One region of the Micromonospora sp. NPDC005707 genome, then DNA from elsewhere that is predicted to be linked to it. Evidence: riboswitches for the same ligand, from Rfam matches in the RefSeq annotation. Region 1 holds a riboswitch; the other holds the start of a gene.
The links. A riboswitch is a leader RNA that binds a small molecule or an ion and turns the genes downstream of it on or off. The one in region 1 is predicted to bind thiamine pyrophosphate.

Region 1 (9,903 bases):
CCGGGCGAACGTGGCCTCGGCGATGCCGGTGATCGGGATGCCGAGGTCCAGCGCGCTCTGCACGGTCCACCGGCCGGTGCCCTTCTGCTCGGCCTGGTCGAGCACCACGTCCACGAAGGGCCGGCCGGTGGCCGCGTCGCCGTGCCCGAGCACCTCGGCGGTGATCTCGATGAGGAAGGACTCCAGCTCGCCGCCGTTCCACTCGCGGAAGATCTCCGCGATCTCCGCCGGGCTCGCCGACAGGCCGGCCCGCAGCAGGTCGTACGCCTCGGCGATGAGCTGCATGTCCGCGTACTCGATGCCGTTGTGGACCATCTTCACGAAGTGGCCGGCGCCGTCCGGTCCGATGTGCCGGCAGCACGGGACGCCGTCCACCTGCGCGGCGATGCGCTCGAAGATCGGGCCGAGCTTCCGGTAGGACTCGGCCGAGCCGCCCGGCATGATGCTCGGCCCGCGCAGCGCGCCCTCCTCGCCGCCGGAGACGCCGGTGCCGACGAAGTGCAGCCCGTGCCCGCGCAGCGCCTCCTCCCGGCGGCGGGTGTCGGCGAAGTGCGCGTTGCCGCAGTCGACGACGATGTCCCCCTCCTCCAGCAGCGGGACCAGCTCGTCGATCACCGTGTCGGTGGGGGCGCCCGCCTTCACCATGACGATCACGGCGCGGGGGCGCTCCAGCGAGGCGACGAAGTCGGCCATCGACTCCGAGGGCACGAACGTGCCCTCGTCGCCGTGCTCGGCCACCAGGCTGCGGGTGCGCTCCGGCGAGCGGTTGTGCACCGCCACGGTGAAACCGTTGCGGGCCAGGTTCCGGGCCAGGTTGCGGCCCATCACCGCCAGACCGGTGACCCCGATCTGCGCCGTCGCCTGCTGTGCCATGCGTACCGCCACCCCTCGTCTCCGGTGCCCGTGCTGCGACCGTATCGCGGTCGGTGCGGGGCCGGGCCGGGACGTCGACGGCGGGTGAGGGCATGGTCGCGGTCGGTCCTCGCCGGTCGTGCCCGTAATTCGGCTGCGGGCGGCCCGGGGGTGGGTTAGCGTGCTCTCATGCGTAACTGACGCCCACCTCTCGAAGGCCCGGTCCACCGTGCGTACCGCCGTGGATCGTGCGCCCCGGGCGTCCCGCATTCTCCGCGCCACCGTCGGGTGGCGGCGTCGCATGCCTCGTCGGACCGCCCGGGTGTTCCCCGCTCGCCGTGCCCACGGGTGCCCGACAGTCAGGAGGCAGCGTATGCCCGCCAAGCGCAGTCCGAAGAAGCTCCAGAAGCCCGCGCCGTCCCCGGTGGACCTCACCCCGCCGGATCTCGACGCGCTCACCGTGGCGCCCGTCGCGCCGGTGACCCTGCCCGGCCGTGCCGACACGCCGCCGCCGCCGAAGGCCGGCCCGCCGGCCGGTCGCGACGCCCGGCTCGGGGGGCGCAGCCAGCGCGCCGGTCAGACCCGGTTCTACGCCTTCCGGCGCAGCTGAGGCCGTGTCGGGTGCAGTTGTCGCCGCCGCGGCGACGACAACTGCACCCGAAGCCGCGGGCGGTGCCCTCGCGCCCGCGTTCGCCCCTCAGGCGGCGGCGGTCGCCGGGGTCGCCGTCCCGGCCGGCGCCTCGACACTGCGCCGTCGCGCCACGCCGAGAGCCAGGCCCACGAAGCCGGCCACCATGAGCGCACTCACCGCCAGCTTGACCGGGACGCCCGAGCCGACCAGGTCCAGCAACTGCCCGGCGGTGAGCAGCAGCGGCACCCAGAGGGCCACGAGGCGGGCCCGCCAGGCGCCGAAGGCCAGCACGAGGAGGCCGACCAGCCAGCCGAGCAGCCACACCGCGAACGAGGCCATCACGAACGGATCCCCGTCGATCGCGGTCGTCACCGGGCGGGCGGCGTCGGCGTCCACACCGCCGCCGGCCAGGGCCCCGAAGAAGGCGTTGTACTGCCACAGGTGGACGGTCGAGAAGTAGAGCCCGAGCAGCGCCGTGGCCCCGCCGATCATGGCGGCCACCGGCTTGCGCGGGTGCAGCGTGGCGGCCAGCCCGAGCGTCGCGGGCAGCAGCAGCAGGTGGGCCAGCGCGAACAGCACGGTCTCCACCCGCCACGCGCCCAGGTTTCCGGCGGCCACCGCCACGTTCCCGGCGGTGTCGGCCACGTCGTCCGGGAACATCACCCAGTAGAAGGCGTTCGCGACGCCGTACACCACGCCGCCGCCGAGCAGGGCGCCCGCGGTGAGCCGCCGGCCGGTCCGCCCGCCAGTGCTGTCGTCCATCAGTGTCTCCTCTCGAAGTCGTGGGAGGGACGCTAGGAGCCACACCCGGCCCGGGTCGTCGGCGCGGAAGTTGAGCCCCGGGTGGAGTGTCGGCGGCCGTCGCTACACCCGTGGGTGGACGCGGAGAGCCGCCCGCCGTGGCTACCCTTCCGGCATGTCTGCCCTCGACGTCCGGGCCCGGTGGCGCGGTGCGGCCACCTCGCTCGCCGGGGCCGCGCTGTTCGCGTTCGGCCTGGCCGAGCTGTACGTCCCGCTGGCCGGCTACGTCGAGGGGGAGGGGCCGGACCTCGCCGCGCTCTCCACCGGCTGGCTCGCCGTCCTCACCGTGCTGCTGGTCGGTTACGGCCTCGCGGTGGCCGGCTGCACGGCGTACCCCCGGACGGCCGCCGTCGTCGCCGGGGCCTGTTTCACCGCGCAGAGCTTCACGCCGGTCCTGCCGGAGTGGCCGGTCGTGCCGCTCCTGGCGCTGGTGGCGGCCACCTTCGCCTGTGTCGCGGTGGGTGGCCGGGCCGCGGTCCCGGTCGCCGCGGCCGGCTATCTCCTCCCGCTCGGCATCGAGAACGCCATGGCCGGCGACTCCGACTGGGTCTTCATCCTGTTCGTGGGGCTCGCCGTGCTCGGCCCCGGATACGCCGTGCGGATGCGGCGGGCGCAGGCGGCCCGGCTGGTGGCGCTGGCCGCCGAGCGCGAGGCCGCCGCCCGGACGGACGAACGGCTGCGGGTGGCGCGCGAACTGCACGACATCGTGTCGCACGGGGTCTCGGTGATGGTGCTGCAGGCCGCCGCGGCGCAGGCGGTGCTCGACTCGGACGCGGGTCAGGCCCGCGCGTCCCTCGACGCGGTGCAGGAGGTCGGGCGCGAGGTGGTCACCGAGCTGCGCCGGCTGCTGGTGATCCTCCGCGGCGCGGAGGCGGCCCCGGACGGACTGCCGTCGTTGCAGCGGCTCGACGCGCTGACCGCCGGGGTGACCCTGGCCGGCGGGCGGATCGACGTGACCGTCACGGGTGACCTCGACGCGATCCCGGCCGCCGCGGACGTCAGTGGTTACCGGATCCTTCAGGAGGCGCTGACCAACGCCGCCCGGCACGCGCCGGGCGCGACCGTCGCCGTGTCGATCGAGGTGGCGGGCGACGCCCTCCAGTTGCACGTCGCGGACGACGGTGCCGGCCCGGCCCGGCGGAACGCCGGCACCGGGCACGGCCTGACCGGCATCCGGGAGCGGGTGGAGCTGTTCGGCGGCACCGTGAACGCCGGTCCCCGCCCGCGGGGCGGCTTCGAGGTACGCGTCACGCTGCCCTTCGACGCCGAAGCGTCGGCCGGCGCACTGGCCACGGCGGGGACCACCGGATGACCCGGGTCCTCATCGCCGACGACGAGGCGCTGGTGCGGGGCGGGCTCCGCATGATCCTCACCGCCCAGCCGGACCTCGAGGTGGTCGCCGACGCGGCCGACGGCGAGGAGGCCGTGCAGTTGGCGACCCGCTTCGCTCCCGACGTGGTGCTCATGGACATCCACATGGCACCGGTGGACGGGATCGCCGCCACCGAGCGGATCCTGGCGGCGCGGAGCGACATCCGGATCATCATGCTGACCACCTTCGACCTCGACGAGTACGTCTACCGGGCGCTGCGCGCCGGCGCCTCCGGGTTCATGCTCAAGACCACTCCGCCCCGCGAGCTGGCCGAGGCGGTGCGGACCGCGGCCCGGGGCGACGCCCTGCTCTCCCCGTCGATCACCCGCCGTCTGATCGACCACTACACCGCGACCGCGTCGGTGGTCGCCCACCCGAGCCTCGCCGACCTGACCGCGCGCGAGACCGAGGTGCTGCGGATGATGGCCCTCGGCCTGTCCAACCGGGAGATCGCCGACCGGCTCTTCGTCGGCGAGGCGACCGTGAAGACGCACGTGAACCGCATCTTCGCCAAGCTCGGGGTGCGGGACCGGGTGCAGGCGGTGGTGCTGGCGTACCGGAGCGGGGTGGCCCAGCCGCGGCGGTAGCGGGGCTCAGCCGATCAGCGGGCGGAAGGTGCCCAGCAGCACGCTGACCGTCAGCGCCGCCGCGCCGAGCGCCCCGGCGGCGACGACCAGCAGGGTGTCGGCCCGGGTGAAGCGCTGCCGCCGGGCGACCGTACGCGGGGTGCCTGCGTCGAAGCCCCGGGCGTCCATGGCGACGGCCAGCCGGGTGCCCCGCCGGATCGCCCCGACCAGCAGCGCGAACGCCGTCGACCCGAACAGCCGCAGCTTGGCCACCGGGTTGCGGCCGGCGTCCACGCCCCGGGCCCGGCGCGCCATGCTGATCATCCGCCACTCGTCCTCCAGCAGCGGCACCAGCCGGAACGCGGCCAGCGCCCCGATGGCGAACCGGGCGGGCGCCTTCGCGTTCTGGATCAGCGCGTCGGCCAGGTCGGTCGCGTCGGTGGTGGCGAACACGATGATCCCCGGCAGCGCCACCGCGAGCATGCGCAGCACCAGGCCCAGCGCGGTGACCAGCACTCCCTGGGTGACCAGCAGCGGACCAACCGCGAGCAGCACCGGGCCGGACCGGTCGGCGGCGAAGAGCACAAGGGTGACCAGGATGCCGCCGGCGCCGGCCAGCAGCGGCCAGGCCCGCCGGGCCAGCACCCGGTAGCGGATGCCGAACAGCGGCAGCACGGCCAACTCGACCGCGATGGCGATCGCCGGGGCGACCGGGTCCAGGGTGGCGATCAGGACGACCGAGAAGAGCAACGCGGCGGCCAGCTTCGCCACCGGGTTGCGCCGGGCCAGCGGCGCGCCCGCCGCCGCGACGGGTTCGACGCCGATCACGGCCGGCCTCCGGACGTCCGGCGCTCCAGGGTGACGGTGCGGTGTGGCCGGGTCCGGGGTGCGGCGGCCTTCATCGGCGCTCCAGGGTGAGGGTCCGGTCTGGCCGGGTCCGGGGTGCGGCGGCCTTCATCGACGCTCCAGGGTGACGGTCCGGTCTGCGAGTGCGGCCACGAAGTCGGGATCGTGGGTGACCGCGACGACGCCGTGGCCGGCGTCGCGCAGCTCGGCGAAGAGGTCGATGAGTTCCCGCCAGGTCCGCCGGTCCTGGCCGAAGGTGGGCTCGTCGCAGATCAGCAGGCGGGGCGCGGTGGCCAGGGCGGTCGCCACGCTCAGCCGCCGGGCCTCGCCGCCGGAGAGGGTGTACGGGTTGGCCCCGGCCAGCCGGTCCAGGCGCAGCCGCGCCAGCAGGGCGTCCACCGTCGCCGTCACGGCGGGCTCGGGCTGGCCGGTGCGGCGGGGTCCGAGGGCCAGCTCGTCCCGGACGGTGCCGGTGACGAACTGGTGCTCCGGGTCCTGGAAGACCGAGCCGATCCGCCGGGCCAGGGCGGGCGCCCGCCAGCGGTGCGGGGGAGTTCCCGCGTCCCGGCCGGCCAGGGCCGGGGTGGCCGTGACCGTACCGGTGCCGGGGCGGAGCAGCCCGCCGAGCAGCAGGGCCAGGGTGGACTTGCCGGCGCCGTTGGGGCCGAGGACGGCGAGCGCTTCGCCGGCGCGTACCCGAAGGTCGGTGGGGGCCAGCCGGGGAGGCAGGCCGAGCCGGTCGGCGGTGAGCAACACCTCGCCGGGCGGCGTGCTGGCGTGCCGGGGCGGCACGGTGTGGCCGGGCACCCAGACCCCGGCGTCGGCCAGCGCGTCGCCGTGCGCGGCGAAGACCGCGTCGGGGCGCCCGTCGGCCCGCACGCCGCCGCCGGGCTCCAGCACGACCACCCGGTCGACCAGCGGCAGCGCCTCGGCGACCCGGTGCTCGACCAGGATCAGTGTGGTGTCGGCGTCGACGGCGTCCGCGACGGCCTGCCGGACGAGGGTGGCGCCGGCCGGGTCGAGATTGGCGGTGGGCTCGTCGAGCAACAGCAGTCCCGGCCGCAGGGCGAGTGCCCCGGCCAGGGCGAGCCGCTGCTGTTCGCCGCCGGACAGCGCGGCCGTGGGCCGGTCCCGGTGGTAGGGGAAGCCGACCCGGCGCAGCGCCTCGTCCACCCGGGGCCAGATCTCGTCGGCGGGCACTCCCCGGTTCTCCAACCCGAACGCCACGTCGTCGCCGCAGCGGGCCATCACCAGTTGGCTCTCCGGGTCCTGGAAGACGACGCCGACGCGTTCCCGGGCCTTGCGCGGGTCGAGCCCGTCGATCTCGACGGTGCCCTCCTGCTCGCCGGAGTCCTCCGGCAGCAACCCGGCCAGCGCCGCCAGCAGCGTGCTCTTACCGGCCCCGGAAGCCCCGAGCAGCAACACCCGCTCGCCAACCTCGACGCGCAGGTCCACCCCGCGCACGGCCCAGCCCTTCCGCCCGGCGTGCCGCCACCCGAACCCCCGCAGGCTCACGGCTCCCACCGCGCCACCTCCCTCCGGCCCTCCCGGCCCCAGCTTGGTTGATCAAGGAGTTCGCGTCTGGAAAACCGCCTCGGCCGACGCAAACTCCTTGATCAACACGGTCGGCGGGGGCGGTCAGACGGCGGCGCGTTCGCGGCCGGCGGGGAAGCGGTCGAGGACACCCGTGTTGGCCAGGGCCCGGGTGAGGGCGACGCTGCCCAGTCCGGCCACCACCAGCGAGCTGGCGGCGGTCAGCAGGATGTAGGGCAGGCGGAAGCTGCCCCACGCGGTGCCCGGGTACCAGACGAAGACGTCGTAGATCGCCGCCGCGAGGCCGGCCAGCGTCGCGGCGAGCAGCGCCACGGGCAGCCGGTAGCTGCGGTACGCGAAGAGCGCGAAAGCCAGCTCGGCGGCGGCCGCCTCCAGCGGGCCCTGCACGACGATCGTCCAGCCCCAGCTCGTGCCCAGCGCCACAGAGACCAGCGCGGCCAGGGTGAGGGTGAAGAGCGCCGCGCCCGGCTTCCGGACGACGAGGGCGCCCAGCACGGCCGGCACCAGCCAGACGCCGTACAGGACGGCGCGACCGGGCAGCGGAACGGCGTCGGCCGGCCCGTTCCAGAGCAGGCCCCAGGCCCAGAAGATGATGCCGAACGCCACCGCGAGCACGGAGGCCACGACGATGTCGATGGTGCGCCACCGGTTGGTGCTGTCCATGGTTGCTCCCAGTTCTGTGAGGCGAACCAGGAGAAGACGCACGCCGCGCCCGGTGGTCACCGGACGGCGGCGCGGCTGGAGGTCGACCGAACTCCCTGCGCTGGCATTACCCAGATCAGGTTCGAGGGTCTGCGGGCACCGGCCCGCACTCTCAGCGCTGTGCGCTCCCCTGTCGGATGTGAAGTTGTCTCGTCGCAGACGCTAGCACCGACCCCGCCGTCGGGCCCAGCAGGGCGATCGCCCGTTAGGGTGGCGGCCATGCGGGTCGAGGCGCGAGGGCTGACGTTCGAGGTACGCACCGGCGGCCCCGAGGGCGGTGAGCCCGTCCTGCTGCTGCACGGCTTCCCGCAGCACTCCGGTGAGTGGGACGAGGTGACCCCCGCGCTGCACGCGGCCGGGCTGCGCACCTACGCGCTCGACCAGCGCGGCTACTCGCCCGGCGCCCGGCCGGCGGACGTCGGGGCGTACCGGATTCCGGAGCTGGTGGCCGACGCGGCCGCCGTGCTGGACGCGCTCGGGGTGACCGCCGCCCACCTGGTCGGCCACGACTGGGGCGCGATCGTGGCGTGGGGCCTGGCGGCGGCGCACCCGGAGCGGGTGCGCACGCTGACCGCGGTGTCGGTGCCGCACCCGGCCGCCATGGGGCATGCGCTCGCCACCGACCCGCGGCAGAAGGCCCGCTCCTCCTACATCGCCCTGTTCCGCAAGCCGGGCAAGGCGGAGAAGGTGCTGCTGGCGTTCCGCGCGGCGACCCTGCGCCGGATGCTGTCCGGGGTGGGTGACGCCGACCGGGTGGCCCGCTACGCCGACCCGATGCGCGAGCCGGGCGCGCTGACCGCGGCGTTGAACTGGTATCGGGCCATGACCGGGGCGGACATGACGGCCGTCGGGCCGGTGGGCGTGCCGACCACGTTCGTCTGGAGCGACCGGGACGTGGCGATCGGGCGGACCGCCGCCGACGCGTGCGCGGCCCACGTCACCGGCGACTACCGCTTGGTGGTGCTGCCCGACGTCACCCACTGGATCCCGGACGAGGCGCCCGGCCCGCTGGCCGCGGCGATCCTGGCCCGCGCCGGCCGATGACCGCGAGCCCCGCGTCGGCCCGGCCGCACACCCGCGCGTCGCTCGCCGCCCAGCTCCGCGACCTGGGGGTACGCCCCGGCGGGACCGTTCTCGTGCACGCCTCCCTGCGCCCGTTGGGCTTCCTCTGCGGCGGCCCGGAGGCCGTGCTGCTCGCCCTGCGCGACGTGCTCGGCCCGGCCGGCACGGTGGTGGTGCCCACCCACACGCCGGAGAACAGCGACCCGGCGGGGTGGAGCAACCCGCCGGTGCCGGCGGACTGGTGGCCGGTGATCCGCGACGAGATGCCCGGCTTCGACCCGGCGGTGACACCGAGCCGGTTCATGGGCGCGCTGGCCGAGCTGGTCCGCACCTGGCCGGGGGCGCGGCGCAGCGACCATCCGTTCGTCTCGTTCGCCGCGCTCGGGCCGGCCGCGGCGCCGATCGTCGACGGCCATGCGCGGGCCGACATGCTGGGCGAGGGCTCCCCGCTGGCCCGCCTCTACGATCTCGACGCCGACGTGCTGCTGCTCGGCGTGGACCACGGCAGCAACACGTCCCTGCACCTGGCGGAGTACCGGCAACCGGCGCCGCCCCGGCAGCGCTGCGGCGCGGCCGTGCTGACCGGCGACGGCGGCCGGGAGTGGGTGTGGTGGGACGACGTGGACCTGGACGAGGAGTGTTTCGCCCGGCTCGGCGCCGACCTGGAGGCCACCGGTGCGGTGCGGCTCGGGCCGGTCGGCGACGGGACGGGCCGGTTGATGAGGCAGCGGGTGGCGGTCGACTTCGCGGTCGAGTGGCTGGCCCGACCCCGAGGGACGGAGGAAGCATGACGGTGAGCGCCGAGGCGTACCTGGCGATCGTGACCGAGACGATCGCCCGGGTCGCCGCCGACCAGCGGGAGAACGTGGCCCGGGCGGCCGACCTGATCGCCGAGTCGCTGCGCGCCGACGGGGTGGTGCACGCGTTCGGCACGGGCCACTCGGAGGCCCTCGCCATGGAGATCGCCGGCCGGGCCGGCGGCCTGGTCCCCACCAACCGGATCGCCCTGCGCGACCTGGTGCTGCACGGCGGCGAGCCGGCCGACGTGCTCGGCCCGAAGCTGGAGCGTGAGCCGGCCGTGGCGCACCGCCTCTACGAGCTGGCCCCGGTCCGGCCGCAGGACGTGTTCGTGCTCGCCTCCAACTCCGGGGTGAACGGCGCCATGGTCGAGTTCGCCGCCGTCGTCAAGGAGCGCGGGCACGGGCTGGTGGCGATCACCTCGGCGCAGCACTCGGCCCGGATGACCTCGCGCCACCCGTCCGGGCGCAAGCTCGCCGACTTCGCGGACGTGGTGCTGGACAACGGCGCCCCGTACGGCGACGCCACCCTGCCGCTGCCCGGCGGCGGCGCGGTGGGCGCGGTGTCCTCGATCACCGCCGCGCTGCTGGCCCAGCAGATCGTCGCGGAGGTGGTCGCCCGGCTGCTCGCGGCGGGGGAGCGGCCCCCGGTCTACCTGTCCGCCAACATCACCGGCGGCGACGAGCACAACGCGGAGCTGGAGGCCCGGTACGCGGGCC
Region 2 (9,903 bases), on a different contig from region 1:
CAGAACATGGTCCGCAGCCTGGTCGGCGCCATGCTGGTGGCCGGGGACGGCCGCCGGCCGGTCGAGTGGCCCGCGGGCCTGCTGAGCCGCCGGGAACGCGCCAGCGAGGTGACCGTGGCGCCCGCGCACGGGCTGGCCCTCGTCGAGGTCGGCTACCCGGCCGACCCCGCCGAGTACGCCCGCCGCGCCGACCTCACCCGCCGGCTGCGGGTGCCGGTCGCCGAGGGCTGAGCACAAGGGAACGGCCCGCCGCCCGGGTGTGGGAGCGACGGGCCGTGGTGGTCGATCTCAGTTGCGGGTGCCGTCCTGGCCGGCGCTGCCGTCGGTCGGGCCGTCGGTGGGTTGGCTGGCCACCCCGCCGCTGGCCCGGCGCTCCAGCACTCCCCGGTTCAGGTAGACCTCGATCATGTCGTACAGGATGTCCCGGGCCTTCGTGTCGCCGGAGCTGATCCGTTCCCCGTCGGCCCGGGTGACCACGCAGTAGGCGAGGTAGTGGCCGCGGACCTGCCAGCCGACCCGGGCGGCGGCCGTCGCGACCGCCTCGGTGTCCTCGCTCGCCGCCATGCCGCGGAACCGGCCCTGCCGTTCGTCCAGCATCGGCCGGATCCGGTCGCGGGCCCGCTGGGCGCTGGCCACGTCCGTCAGGTTGAACAGGCCCGCGGTGAGCAGGTGGTCGCCGTCGGAGGAGCGGAGGGTGGCCCGGACCACCTGGTTGCAGCCGAGGCGGACCAGCAGGTCGGCGATCTCGCCGGTGGCCGCGACCGCGCAGCTCGCGCTGGAGTGCGTCTTCAGCACCCGGTACGCCGGTTGCCCGTCGGCCACCACCACCTGCTGGCCGGGGAAGACCTCCTTGGCGGTGAGCGCCGCCTGGTCGGTGTCCCGGGAGTCCAGGTCGTGTCCGTCGGCCGCGGGGGACTGCTCCACCACCGGCTGGCTGCTCTGCTGGCTGGCCGGTGGCGTGGCGGTCCGGTCCTCCAGGAGGGCGGCGACGGCCAGCCCGGTGAGGGCGAGCAGCATCAGCACGGCGGCGCCGCCGATCAGCACCTGCCAGGCCCGGCCGCCGCCGCGCCGGCGTTCGGCGTGGCGGGACCGGGCCAGGTCCAGCGGATCGGTGGTCCGGACGACGGGGTCGGCCGGGGCCGCCATCTCCGGTCGGGGCGTCGAAGGGGCCGACATCTCCGGTCGGGGCGCGGCGGCGGGCGTCGGCTGCGGCACCGGTGGTGCGGGCGGCGCCACCGGCGTGGGCTGCGGCACCGGGGCGGGCTCCCGGGGCGGGGCGGGCCGGCTGGGCGCCGGTGCCGGTGCCGGTGGCGGCGGGGCCGGCGCCCGGGCGGCCTCGACCGCCGGGGCGGGCCGGACCGGTGGCGGCAGCGACGGGGTGGGGAAGCGGGACGGCGAGGGACCCGCCGGCGGGGCCGCCACGTCCCCGGGCACGGACGGGTCCGACCCGGGCCGCGGGTACTCCAGGAAGGCGTCCTCATCGGACTCGTACCGATACACCATGTTGGCTACAGTAGGGGCCATTGTCCCTTTCGTGGGTAATATCGGCAAAATCCGGCGGAGTGGCGTTCCGTCCTGCCCGCCGCACCGTCGCGGGCGCCGCTCCCGGGCGGTGCGACAATGCCCGACGTGACCGGCGACCACTACTTCACCGCTGAACCCGCGACCCCCGCCCAGCCGCGCGAGGTCGAGTTCTCCGTCGCCGGGCGCGACTACACCCTCGCCTCCGCCGCCGGCGTCTTCTCCGCCGCCCGGCTGGACCCCGGCACGGCGGTGCTGCTGCGCAAGGCCGAACTGCCGGCGCACGACGCCACCGGCCCGCTCCTCGACATCGGGTGCGGCTTCGGGCCGATCACCTGCGTGCTGGCCGGCACCGCCCCGGCCGCCACCGTCTGGGCGGTCGACGTCAACCAGCGGGCCCGCGACCTCACCGCCGCCAACGCCGCCCGGGTCGGGGCCGCCGACCGGGTCCGGGTGGCCGCGCCGGACGACGTACCCGCCGACCTCGCCTTCACCCAGATCTGGTCCAACCCGCCCATCCACATCGGCAAGCCGGAGCTGCACGAGCTGCTGCGGCGCTGGCTGCCCCGGCTCACCCCGGACGGGGTGGCCTGGCTGGTCGTCGCCCGGCACCTCGGCGGCGACTCGCTGCACCGCTGGCTGGTCGAACAGGGCTGGCAGGTCGAGCGGCACGCCAGCCAGAAGGGCTACCGGGTGCTCCGGGTCACCCGGTAATCGGGTGTCGCCCGCGCCCGCCCCTCGGGCAGGATGCCCGCGTGGGATACGTGGACGTGGCAGCGGTCGGGCACATCCTCCCGGACGGCCGGGAACTCTTCGCCGAGGTGTCGTTCCGGGTCGGTGAGGGCGCCAAGGTGGCCCTCGTCGGCCCCAACGGCGCCGGCAAGACCACCCTGCTGCGCATGGTCGCCGGCGACCTGCCGGTGAAGACCGGCGCCGTCGCCCGCTCCGGCGGGCTCGGCGTGATGCGGCAGTTCATCGGCATGATCGGCGACGAGTCGACCCTCGCCGACCTGGCGCTGTCGCTCGCCCCGCCCGCGCTGCGCGACGCCGGTCGCCGCCTCGCCGACACCGAGGCGGCCATGCGGGCGGCCGAGGTCCGCGGCAAGTACAGCAGCGCCGCCGGCAAGGCCCAGCTCGCGTACGCGGACGCGCTGGCCGCCTGGGGCGAGACCGGCGGGTACGACGCCGAGGTGCTCTTCGACACCGTCGCCACCATCGTCCTCGACCTGCCGTGGGACGCCGCCCGGGACCGCCCGGTGCGGACCCTCTCCGGCGGCCAGCAGAAGCGGTTCGCCCTGGAACTGCTGCTCCGCGGCCCGGACGAGGTGCTCCTCCTCGACGAGCCCGACAACTTCCTCGACGTGCCCGGCAAGCGCTGGCTGGAGGCCCGGCTGCGCGAGTCCGGCAAGTCCGTCCTCTACGTCTCGCACGACCGGGAGCTGCTCGCCCAGACCGCCGACCGGGTGGTCGCCGTCGAGGGCGGCAGCGCGTGGGTGCACCCGGGCGGCTTCGCCAGCTGGCACGAGGCCCGGGTGGCCCGGCACGCCCGCCTCGACGAGCTGCGCCGCCGCTGGGACGAGGAGCACCAGAAGCTGCGCGAGCTGGTGCTCATGTACAAGCAGAAGGCCGCGTACAACGACGGGATGGCCTCCCGCTACCAGGCCGCGCAGACCCGGCTGCGCAAGTTCGAGGAGGCCGGGCCCCCGCCCGTACCCCCGAAGGAGCAGGACATCCGGATGCGCCTGACCGGCGGGCGGACCGGCAAGCGGGCGGTGATCGCCGAGCAGCTCGAACTGGACGGCCTGACCTACCCCTTCGACCTGGAACTCTGGTACGGCGACCGGCTCGCGGTGCTCGGCGCGAACGGGACCGGGAAATCGCACTTCCTGCGCCTGCTGGCCCGCGGCGGCACCGACCCCGACCCGGCCAACACCCCGGTCGACGGCGCGGCGGCGCTCACGCCCGTCGCGCACGACGGCCAGGTACGCCTCGGCGCCCGGGTCCGGCCCGGCCACTTCTCCCAGACCCACGACCGGCCCGAGCTGATGGCGAAGACGTTGGTCGACATCCTGTGGCGGGGCGACGAACACCGGGCCGGCATGGACCGGAACGCCGCCATGGCGGCGCTGTCCCGGTACGAGCTGGCCGGGCAGGGCGACCAGCGGTTCGGCACCCTGTCCGGCGGCCAGCAGGCGCGCTTCCTGGTGCTGCTGCTGGAGCTGTCCGGGGCGACCCTGCTGCTGCTCGACGAGCCGACCGACAACCTCGACCTGGCCTCCGCCGAGGCCCTCGAAGCGGGCCTGGAGGCGTTCGCCGGGACGGTCGTCGCGGTCACCCACGACCGGTGGTTCACCCGCTCCTTCGACCGGTTCGTGCTGTTCCGCGGCGACGGCGAGGTGGTGGAGACCCCGGAGCCGGTCTGGGACGTCAGGTGACGCCGGGCGCGGCGGCATAGGGTGGATCTCGTGACTGAGATGACCTACCGCCGGCTCGGCGACTCCGGACTCGTGGTGTCCGTCGTCGGCATCGGCTGCAACAACTTCGGCCGCAAGCTCGACCTCGACGGCACCCGCGCCGTCGTCGACGCCGCGCTCGACGCAGGGATCAACTTCTTCGACACCGCCGACATCTACGGTGAGCCGCAGGGCGGGTCCGAGGAACTCCTCGGGCAGGCGCTCAAGGGGCGCCGGGACGACGTGGTGGTCGCCACCAAGTTCGGCATGGACATGCACGGGCTCAACGGGCCGGACCACGGCGCCCGGGGCGCCCGCCGCTACATCGCCCGGGCGGTCGAGGCCTCGCTGCTCCGCCTCGACACCGACCACATCGACCTCTACCAGATGCACGAGCCCGACCCGGGCACCCCGATCGACGAGACCCTCGCCGCGTTGGACGACCTGGTCACCGCCGGCAAGGTGCGCTACCTCGGCAACTCGAACTTCGCCGGCTGGCAGATCGCCGACGCCGACTGGACCGCCTCCTCCCAGGGCCGCACGCGCTTCATCTCCGCGCAGAACCACTACTCGCTGCTGGAACGGTCCGTCGAGGCCGAGGTGATCCCGGCGTGCGAGCGGTTCGGCCTCGGCATGCTGCCGTTCTTCCCGCTGGCCAACGGCCTGCTCACCGGCAAGTACAAGCGGGACGAGACCCCGCCCGCCGGCAGCCGGCTCTCCGGCGGCGGCCGGTACGCCGAGCGCCTCGCCGCCGCCGACTGGGACACCATCGAGGCCATCGAGGCGTACGCGGCCGAGCGCGGGATCAGCATGCTCCAGGTGGCCATCGGCGGGCTCGCCGCCCGGCCGGCGGTGACCTCGGTGATCGCCGGCGCCACCACGCCCGAGCAGGTACGCGCCAACGCCGAGGCGGGCACCTGGCAGCCCACCGACGAGGACCTCGACACCCTCGACGCGATCCTCTGACCGACCCGCTCGCTGCCCCGGCCCGCCTGCCCGGCCGCCGGGGCAGCATGCTGTCCGCGCCCCGCCGCGCCGCGGCGCCCGCCCCGGCGCGCCCCACGCCCTGCGCCGCGCCGCGGTCGACGGCGCCTGCAGGCGCTGCTGGTGCCGGCGGGAGTGGCGCGCGCCAGCGCGTGACCGGGCGTGAGTGGAACGCTATGGAGGTCACCGGGCGGGTTTGACCTACATAGCGTTCCACCGACGATGGGCGGGCGGCGGGACTGGCGCTGGCGGCGGTATGGCGGGACGCGCCGAGGCGCGGCGTGCGGGCCTCTCGGGGATGACGCCAGGGCGTCGTGCCGCGCACCACACACGCCACGCGGGCGTCGGTGGAACGCTATGGAGGTCACCGGGCGGGTTTGACCTACATGGGGTTCCACTGACGGCTGGCGGTCAGCGGGTGCTGCGTTCGTGGAGCGCCTGGCGGACCAGGGTGATGGTGGCGGCAGGGTGGCGGAGGACGTCGTCGGCGGTGAAGCGGAGGACCAGCCAGCCGGCCGCGCGGAGGGCGTTCAGTCGCGCCACGTCCTGGCGGAAGTGGGCCCGTTCCCGGTGGTGGTCGCCGTCGTACTCGACGGCGACCCGGAGAGCCGGCCAGGCCAGATCGACCCGGGCGATGAAGCGGCCGGTGGCGTCGCGCACGTCGTGCTGGGCGGTGAGGGGGCCGAGGCCGGCGTCGAGAAGGAGCAGCCGGAGGCGGGTCTCCATCGGCGACTCACTCAGCGGCTCCGCCAGCGCGAGCACCTCCCGCAGCAGCGCCGCGCCGGGCCAGCCGGGATGCGCCGCCGCGTAGGCCCGCAGGGCGGGCAGCTTCACCACCCGGCGCTGCAGCAACGCCTCGACGGCGACCAGCGCGTCGACGCGCGGGCCCTGCCGGCCGAGGTCGAAGGCGGTGCGCAGGGGGGTGGTGACAGGCAGCCCGGCGAAGCGGGTGCGGTCGGTGTCCGGCAGCACGGAACGGACCTGGCGGACGCGGGGATGCGGCCGCATCCGGGCGGCCCGGGGCAGCAGCACCGTGACCGGTGCGTCCCGGGCGAGCAGGTCGGCGCCCCAGAGGAAGGCCGCGCTGCGCCCCGCGATCGCCGCGCCCGGCGGCAGTCGCAACGCCACGGCGTCGCACCACATGCGATGGTCGTCCGGGCGGTGGCCGTCGCGGTGCACGTACACGTCGGGCAGGAGGCGGCACCAGGCTGAACCCTGCAGCATCGCCCAGGTCAGGAGGCCCTCGGCGACGGCGTTGCCGCCTCGGAACGGCAGGACGGACAGCCGGCGGGGAACGTGGGCGGACGAGGGCATCCCGACAGCATGACGTGACCGGGAGATCACGTGCTGTCCCCGTCCTCCACTCGGGACGGTCGGTGGGAAATTCCCCACGTGCCCCTTGGCGGATGCGCGCGCACGTCGTACGGTAGGCCCGCAAGTGACCCACGGGAGCCCGGTGCCACCGGGCTGAGAGGGGGGCTGGAAGCCCCCGACCGTCGAACCTGATCCGGGTAATGCCGGCGCAGGGAGGAGAGTTGCCGTGCCGTCCCTGGGACGACTGCATCTGATCACCGACACCCGCCCGGGGCGGGACCCGCTCGCCGTGCTGCGTGCCGCCCTGCCGGTGGCCCGCGCCGAGCTGGTCGTCCAGGTCCGGGTCGAAGACGACGCCAGCGACCGGGAGGCGTACGAGCTGGCCCGGCGGGTGGTCGAGCTGTGCCGGCCGTACGGGGCGGCGTGCCTGGTCAACGACCGGCTGCATGTGGCGCTGGCGGTCGGCGCGGCCGGGGGCCACGTCGGCGCGGAGGACCTGCCGGTGGCGGCCGCCCGCCGGGTGCTCGGCGCCGACGCCGTGCTCGGTGCGACCGCGCGGGAGCCGGTCGCCGCCGCCGCGGCGGTCGCCGCCGGGGCGAGCTACCTGGGCGTGGGGCCCTGCCACGCCACCACCACCAAGTCGGGCCTGCCCGATCCGATCGGCCCCGCCGGGCTGCGCGCGGTGGCCGGTGCCGTTGACGTGCCGGTGATCGCGATCGGCGGGGTGACCGCCGCGTCGGTGCCGGCGCTGCGGGCCGCCGGGGCGTACGGGGTGGCGGTGGTGGGTGCGCTGTCCGCCAGCCCCGATCCCGGCCGCACGACCGCCGAGCTGATCGCGGCGCTGACGTGCTGACCCGACCGGACGTCGCCATCGTGGGGGCGGGACCGGTCGGGCTGGCGATCGCGTGGCGGTGCGCGTCGCGGGGGCTGCGCGTGACCGTCCACGATCCCGCTCCCGGCTCCGGGGCCTCGCACGTCGCCGCCGGGATGCTCTCCCCGGTCGCCGAGGCCTACTTCGGCGAGCACGAGCTGACCGGCCTGCTCGCCGAGTCCGCCGCCCGTTGGCCCCGCTTCGCCGCCGACCTGGCCGAGGCGGCCGGCGCCGACGTCGGGTACCGGGCCGACGGCACCCTGGTGGTCGGGCTCACCGCCGACGACCTGGCCGAGGCGCGGCGGCTCTGGTCGTACCAGCGGGGGTTGGGACTGCCGATCACGCCGCTGCGCCCCTCGGAGCTGCGCGACCGCGAGCCGGCGCTGGCCCCGCGGGTGCGCGGCGGCGCGGTCGCCCCCGGCGACCACCAGGTCGACCCGCGCCGGCTGGTCTCCGCGCTGCGGGCGGCGGCCGGGCGGGCCGGCGCGGTGCTGAACCCGGCCCGGGTCGGCGCGCTGTCCGAGGTGGACGCCAAGGTCACCGTGGTGGCGGCCGGCTGCGGCGCCGCCGCGCTGACCGGGCTGCCGGTCCGGCCGGTCAAGGGCCAGGTGCTCCGGCTCCGCGCACCCGGTCGCGGCGCGCCGGACTTCCGGCACGTGATCCGGGGGTACGCCGACGGCGAGTCGATCTACCTGGTGCCCCGGGACAGCGGCGAGGTGGTGGTCGGGGCGACCGTCGAGGAGCGCGCCGACACCGAGGTGACCGCCGGGGCGGTGCTCCGGCTGCTCCGCGCCGCCGTGGACCTGGTGCCGGAGCTGGCCGAGTACGACCTGGTCGAGGCGACCGCGGGGCTGCGCCCCGGCACCCCGGACAACGCGCCGATCATCGGGCGGCTGCCCGGCCGGCCCGGCGTGCTCGTCGCCACCGGGCACCACCGGCACGGCATCGTCCTCACCCCGGTCACCGCCGACCTGGTCACCGAGCTGATCGTCACCGGCGAGCCGGATCCGCTGCTCGCCCCCTTCACCCCGGACCGGTTCGGGAAGGAGCCCAGGTGGAACTGATCGTCAACGGCGCGGGACGGGACCTGCCCGGCGGCTCGACCGTCGCCGACGTGGTCCGCGCGGTCACCGCCCAGGAGCGCGGCCTCGCGGTCGCGGTGAACGGCGAGGTGGTGCCGCGCGGCGGCTGGTCGGCGACCGTGCTGCGCGCCGGCGACCGGGTCGAGGTGCTCAGCGCCGCCCAGGGCGGGTGAGCCGGATGACCTTCGAGATCGGCGGGGTGGGCTTCGGCTCCCGGCTCATCCTCGGCACCGGCGGCGCGGCCAATCTGCACGTGCTGGAGCAGGCCATCCGCGCCTCCGGCACCGAACTGGTCACCCTGGCGCTGCGCCGGGTGGACACCGCACCGGCCGCCGCCGGCGGCCTGCTCGACCTGCTGGACCGGTGCGGGGTACGGCTGCTGCCGAACACGGCGGGCTGCTACACCGCGTCCGAGGCGGTGAAGGTGGCCCAGCTGGCCCGGGAGGCGTTCGACACCGACTGGGTGAAGCTGGAGGTGATCGGCGACGAGCGCACGCTGCTGCCCGACGGGGTGGAGCTGCTGCGCGCCGCCGAGGAACTGGTGGCCGACGGGTTCACCGTGCTGCCGTACACGTCGGACGACCCGATCCTGGCCCGGCGGCTGGCCGACGTGGGCTGTGCGGCCGTGATGCCGGCCGGCGCGCCGATCGGCTCCGGGCTGGGGGTGACCAACCCGCACCACATCCGGCTGATCCGGCAGGGCGTGGACGTGCCGGTGATCCTCGACGCGGGGATCGGCACCGCGTCCGACGCCGCGCTCGCCATGGAGCTGGGCTGCGACGCCGTGCTACTGGCCAGCGCGGTCACCCGGGCCGCCGACCCGGTGGCGATGGCCACCGCCATGCGGCACGCGGTCGAGGCCGGGCGGCTGGCGTACGGGGCCGGCCGGATCGCCCGCCGCTTCCACGCCCTCGCCTCCACTCCGGACGAGGGAAGGCCCGAGCTGTGACGGCGGGCTCCCCGGTCGATCTCAGCACGAGAACACCGGCCGAAGCGCCACCCAGCACCGGGATCGCGGTCTGCTCCGCAGCTCTTGGCGCCGAATGGCCCGTGGAGGGGCCGGAACCTTGCACGATCTCCGGCAAGGCCGTGCCGTCGGGCGTGGTTCTGCTGACCGACCGGCGGGTGGCGCGGCGACCTCTGGTCGAGGTCGTGGAGGCGGCCGTGGCCGGGGGAGTGCGCTGGGTGGTGCTGCGGGAGAAGGACCTGTCCCGGGCCGAGCGCGCCGCCCTGGCCACCGAGCTGCGCGCGATCCTCGCCGAGGCCGGCGGCACCCTGGTCGTGGCCGGGCCCGACCCGCTCGGCGGGGACGCCGTCCACCTGCCGGCCGCCGGCCCGTACCCGCCGCCGGCCGTCGGGCTGGTCGGCCGTTCCTGCCACGACGCCACGGAGCTGGCCCGGCTCACCACGGAGGACTACGCGACCCTGTCGCCGGTCTTCCCGACGAGGACCAAACCCGGCTACGGCCCACCCCTGCACCCCGACGGGCTGCGCGAGCTGGTCGCGGCCAGCCCCGTGCCGGTGCTCGCGCTCGCCGGCATCGAGACCCCGGAACAGGTGGCGGCCTGCGTCGCGGCGGGAGTGGCCGGGGTGGCCGTGCTCGGCGCCCTGATGCGCGCCGAGGACCCCACCGAGGTCGCCGCCATGCTGACGGCGGCCCACCAGCCCTCACCCGCAA

Region 2: it holds a riboswitch for thiamine pyrophosphate, as region 1 does, so the genes downstream of both, thiE (thiamine phosphate synthase) here and ABZ452_RS05340 (ECF transporter S component) in region 1, are expected to answer to the same signal.

The regions. Positions count from the first base shown of each region.
Region 1 is NZ_JBEXYR010000003.1:23,852-33,754, forward strand. Features, by position in the region: gene gndA (NADP-dependent phosphogluconate dehydrogenase) at 1-873, opposite strand, end outside; gene ABZ452_RS05310 (hypothetical protein) at 1,226-1,462, shown strand; gene ABZ452_RS05315 (hypothetical protein) at 1,550-2,245, opposite strand; gene ABZ452_RS05320 (sensor histidine kinase) at 2,400-3,596, shown strand; gene ABZ452_RS05325 (response regulator transcription factor) at 3,593-4,243, shown strand; gene ABZ452_RS05330 (energy-coupling factor transporter transmembrane component T) at 4,250-5,050, opposite strand; gene ABZ452_RS05335 (ABC transporter ATP-binding protein) at 5,177-6,592, opposite strand; gene ABZ452_RS05340 (ECF transporter S component) at 6,707-7,285, opposite strand; TPP riboswitch at 7,360-7,466, opposite strand; gene ABZ452_RS05345 (alpha/beta hydrolase) at 7,544-8,368, shown strand; gene ABZ452_RS05350 (AAC(3) family N-acetyltransferase) at 8,365-9,177, shown strand; gene ABZ452_RS05355 (SIS domain-containing protein) at 9,174-9,903, shown strand, end outside.
Region 2 is NZ_JBEXYR010000002.1:356,812-366,714, reverse strand. Features, by position in the region: gene truA (tRNA pseudouridine(38-40) synthase TruA) at 1-231, shown strand, start outside; gene ABZ452_RS04205 (hypothetical protein) at 289-1,503, opposite strand; gene ABZ452_RS04200 (methyltransferase) at 1,630-2,235, shown strand; gene ABZ452_RS04195 (ATP-binding cassette domain-containing protein) at 2,277-3,956, shown strand; gene ABZ452_RS04190 (aldo/keto reductase) at 3,978-4,940, shown strand; gene ABZ452_RS04185 (DUF559 domain-containing protein) at 5,370-6,272, opposite strand; TPP riboswitch at 6,395-6,504, shown strand; gene thiE (thiamine phosphate synthase) at 6,499-7,125, shown strand; gene thiO (glycine oxidase ThiO) at 7,119-8,207, shown strand; gene thiS (sulfur carrier protein ThiS) at 8,198-8,398, shown strand; gene ABZ452_RS04165 (thiazole synthase) at 8,395-9,174, shown strand; gene ABZ452_RS04160 (thiamine phosphate synthase) at 9,300-9,903, shown strand, end outside.